Regions from separate parts of the Paraclostridium sp. genome, predicted to be linked through region 1. Evidence: riboswitches for the same ligand, from Rfam matches in the RefSeq annotation. Region 1 holds a riboswitch; the other holds the start of a gene.
What was found. Region 1 has a riboswitch for thiamine pyrophosphate ahead of ACRCYC_RS05935 (MTH1187 family thiamine-binding protein). Riboswitches for the same ligand answer to the same signal wherever they lie in the genome.
Positions count from the first base shown of each region.

Region 2: another riboswitch for thiamine pyrophosphate. It lies ahead of thiD (bifunctional hydroxymethylpyrimidine kinase/phosphomethylpyrimidine kinase); the one in region 1 lies ahead of ACRCYC_RS05935 (MTH1187 family thiamine-binding protein).

Region 1 covers NZ_JBOFKN010000085.1:9,123-11,591, forward strand. Annotated here, with positions in the region: gene ACRCYC_RS05930 (TatD family hydrolase) at 84-824, shown strand; TPP riboswitch at 913-1,013, shown strand; gene ACRCYC_RS05935 (MTH1187 family thiamine-binding protein) at 1,117-1,407, shown strand; gene ACRCYC_RS05940 (ABC transporter permease) at 1,382-2,143, shown strand; gene ACRCYC_RS05945 (ABC transporter substrate-binding protein) at 2,162-2,469, shown strand, end outside.
Region 2 covers NZ_JBOFKN010000219.1:8,112-10,580, forward strand. Annotated here, with positions in the region: gene thiM (hydroxyethylthiazole kinase) at 1-366, opposite strand, end outside; gene thiD (bifunctional hydroxymethylpyrimidine kinase/phosphomethylpyrimidine kinase) at 396-1,193, opposite strand; TPP riboswitch at 1,288-1,388, opposite strand; gene ACRCYC_RS17125 (dicarboxylate/amino acid:cation symporter) at 1,488-2,469, opposite strand, start outside.

The DNA.
Region 1 (2,469 bases):
TATATAATTGAGTTAACGTTGAAAATCAAGTTGTATATGCTAAAATTAAAATTATCAAATTAATAAGGAAATGAGGAAAAGTTTTGTATATAGATTTTCATAATCACTTAGATTTTTATGATTTAAATAATATGGATCAAATTATTAAAGAAATAGAGAAAAATAAAATAAAAACCATAGCATGTTCTATGGATAGTGAAAGTTATAAAGAAAACTGCAAGATTAGCGAAAAAAGTAATTATATAATACCAACTTTTGGGATACATCCATCTAATGTGGGAAAAAAATTAGATATATTAGATGAAATTGATGTTTACATAAGAAATAGTGCAATGATTGGGGAAATTGGATTAGATTTTTGTTGGGTAGAGGATACGGATAGCTATGTCAATCAGATAATTGTATTTGAAGAGTTTTTGAAACTTGCAAAAAAATATAATAAGTATATAAATATTCATACTAAGGGAGCTGAAGAAAAAGTATTAGAGTTAATAAAAAAATATGATGTATCAGAACACTCTATAATTCATTGGTACAGCGGAGATATAAATATATTAAAAAAATTAATTAATTTAAACTGTTACTTTACAGCAAGTATAGATTTAGAATATTCGCAATTATCAAGAGCTGTTGCAACTTTAGTTCCAGTTGAAAAACTTTTAGGAGAAACGGATGGGCCTACAGCATTACAATGGATAACGGGAGAATATGGAATGCCAAAACAAATAATCAATGTATATAAAAATATATGCAAAATTAAAAAAATAGATATAGAAGAATATAAATTAAATTGCAAAAAAACATTTTCGATTATGATAAAATAATGTATTTTGACGAAAATAATGAAAATTTTGAAAAATAAAACAAAAAAACGTTGTCAAAAATAAAAAATATAGTATAATTAACAATGTAAAATACAAATAGGGGAGCTAAGTTGCTGAGAGGAGATAATATCTCGACCCTTAACCTGATTTGGATAATGCCAACGTAGGGAAAAATTAAATTAATATAAAAAATATATTAATTAACCTATTAAAATGAAAGCCTTGTCCTTATGGAGAAGGCTTTTTTAATATGGTTTTTATAAATTAATTTAAAAGGAAAGGGTGATTTAAAATGGTAATAGCAGATATAGCAGTAGTACCTTTAAGACCATATAAAGGGGAAGCAGAAATGTATAAAGTTGTAGATAAGTGTATAGAGATTATACAAAATAGCGGTCTGAAATATGAAATAGGAGCAAACTCAACAACGATAGAAGGTGGTTTTGATGATGTTTTTGGAATAGTTAAAAAGGTACATAAACTTCCATTTGAACTTGGATGTGAAAGAGTTATAACCACTGTCAGGATAGATGAGAAGCATGGAGGCATAACTATTGATGAAAAGCTTAAAAATCATAGGTAAACCACAGCAATATTTTTATTCTATAATAACTTTCTTAGTAATAATAATTTTTTGGCAAGCTACTGTAGAGATAAAAGATATACCTCAGTATATATTGCCAACTCCTATAGATATTTTAGAAGTATTTATTAGTGATTTTAAAAACTTATATGCAAATACTTTGGTGACTTTATATGAGGCTATAGTTGGATTTAGTTTAGCTTTGTTAATTGCTATTATAGTAGGGATTTTAATGGATTTTTTATCTATATTTAAAAAGTGTTTTTATCCAATATTTTTAGTTTCACAAACTATACCAACTATAACTATAGCACCACTTTTAATAATATGGTTTGGATTTGGAGCACTGCCTAAAATATTGATGGTAGCTCTTACGTGTTTTTTTCCTATACTTATAAGTTTTATTGATGGACTTGAGAATATAGATAAAGACTATTTAAATTTGTTTAAGACTATGAAAAGCACTAAAATACAAACTTTCATACATTTAAAACTTCCGATGTCTATGGATAAGCTATTTTCAGGAATTAAAATTTCTGTAACTTATATGGTAGTTGCAGCAACTGTTGCTGAATGGCTAGGGGGGACAAAGGGATTAGGCGTATATATGGTAAAAGCTAAAAGTGCATATGCTTTAGATAAGGTGTTTGCATCTACTATAGTAGTTGTAGTATTTAGTTTATTATTTGTAGGTATTACACAAATAATAAAAAGAATTGTAATTAGACATACATAATATCAGGGAGGATAATAAATGAAATTGAAGAAGTTGATATCACTAGGTTTTATAGGAATGCTTAGTTTAACTGCTTTTACAGGATGTTCAAGTGAAAAAAAGGAAAATAAAAATAACTTAAAAAATGTAACTATGGTGCTTGACTGGACACCAAATACAAATCATACAGGGCTATATGTTGCATTAGACAAAGGGTACTTTAAAGATGAAGGTCTAGATGTAGAAATAGTACAACCCTCGGAAGGTGGGGCACCTACTTTGGTTGCTACAGGGAAAGCTGACTTTGGAATAAGTTATCAAGAGGAAGTAACATTTGCTAAAACCAG
Region 2 (2,469 bases), on a different contig from region 1:
TATCTCTGCAAAATTTCCCTTTATAACATCAAACTTAACTTCATTTAATAATTTCTCTACTAAAATAGCTCTTGATTTTGTTGCAAATACACCTACTGGATCTAGTATAATTGGCTTATTGAAACTATTTGCTATTTTACCAGCTTTTATAAATAAATCTCTATGATCAGAATTCATAGTTCCTATATTTATAACTACTGAGCTAGCAATTGGAATTATTTCCTCAGCTTCTTCATAAGAATAACTCATTAATGGACTTGCTCCTAATGCTAGAGTTATATTTGCACAATCATTTATAGTTACCTCATTCGTATAATGAAGCACTAGTGGATTTACTTCTTTTACCTTACTCAATAATTCAAACATATTTAGTCTCTCCCTTTTAACCTTTATCTTTATTTATCAAATTTATAAAAATGATGTACAGGCCCGACCCCTCCACCTATATCAAAACTATGTCTTATAGCATCAGTTATATACTCTTTGGCATTTGAAACAGCTTCTACAATATCATATCCTAGTGCTAAGTAAGCAGTTATGGCAGATGACAGTGTACAGCCTGTTCCATGAGTATTTTTTCTATTTAATCTTTCACTTTTATAAATTTTAAAAACATCTTTGCCTATTAAAATATCGATAGCATCTCCATCTAAGTGTCCACCCTTCATTAATACATAATCAGGTCCTAACTCTAATATTTTTTTTCCAACCAACTTCATATCATCTAAATTATTAATTTTAATTCCTGTGATTTCTTCAGCTTCTAATGTATTTGGCGTTATTATGTAAGCTTTAGGTATAAGATATTTAATCAAATTATCTTTAGCTTCAGCTTTTAATAAAGAATATCCACTTTTAGAAATCATTACTGGATCTACTACTAAATATTTAGGTTTATATGTACTTAAAGTATCTACTATTGTTTTTATTATTTCTGGGCTTGAAACCATGCCTATCTTTACAGCCTTTGGCGGTATATCATCAAATACTACCTCAATTTGTTTTTTAATTATTTCTTTACTTAAATCTTCTACTAAAAATACTCCATGGGTATTTTGGGCTGTAATAGCAGTTATAACACTCATACCATAAGTTCCTATAGCACTAAAGGTTTTTAAATCAGCTTGTATACCTGCACCTCCAGATGAATCTGATCCCGCTATCGTGAGAGTTGGTACTTTATACTTTTCCATTTGATGTTTCCCCCTTGATTATTGAAATTAAAAAAAGCTATATCCCACCAATAGGAATATAGCTTTTAATTTACTATGCAAATAAATTTCATTTGTATATTTAGTAAAGCTTTCCTACGCTGGTATTATCCAGATCAGGTTTGAGGGTTAATGATTAAATCATCTCTCAGCCATTAGGCACCCCTAGCTATTTATTTAGATTACAATTTAATTATAGCTCAGTTTATATATATGTCAACAAATTTCCGCAAAAAAAGTACCATCTTGAACGTCTCCAAAATGATACCTTTTGATTTAAGCTAATTCTGTATTTGCTATGTTAATATCTTCAAATTCATTTTCACTACTTGCAACTACTAATGTACAAGTATTATCACCCATAACATTTACTGTTGTTCTAAACATATCTATTATTCTTTCAACTCCCATTATAAGACCTATTCCTTCAAGAGGTAATCCTACTGATTGAAGAACCATCGATAACATTATCATTCCTACCCCCGGAACCCCAGCAGTTCCAACTGATGCTAATGTTGCTGTTAAAACTATTGTTAACATATCATTTATCCCTAAATTAACACCATAAACTTGTGCTATAAATAGAGCTGCAACACCTTGCATTATAGCTGTTCCGTCCATATTTATAGTAGCTCCCATAGGTATTGTAAATGAACGTATACTTTTACTAACTCCCATTTCTTCCATTAATTCTAAGCTTACTGGTACAGATGCATTACTTGATGCTGTTGAAAAAGTAACTGCTGCTACCTTTGTGAATTTACGTATAAATCCTATGAAGCTAATTTTTGTAAATGCTTTTAATGCACCTCCATAAACTACTATTACATGAAGTAGTAATCCTAGTAAAACTACTAATATATATTTAACTAATGAACCTATAGCTTGTGTTCCTACTGTTGCAAAAGTATTTGTTATAAGTGCAAATACTCCAAAAGGTGCAAACATCATTATTACTCCAACCATTTTCATACATATTTCATTAGCACTTTCAAATAATTTTTTTAAAGGTTTAGCCTTTTCTCCTACTAAGCTCATTGAAATTCCAGTAAGCATAGCAAAGAATATTATTTGTAACATCTCTCCTTTTGCAAATGCTTCTATAGGGTTTGATGGAATTATATTTAATATTATTTCTGATAAAGATTGATTTTGTGCTACATTTGTAGATTGAGTTGCTACAGTTCCTAAATCAAGTCCTGATCCAGGTTTTAATAATACACCTAATGCTAGTGATATGCATATTGCAATAGCTGTT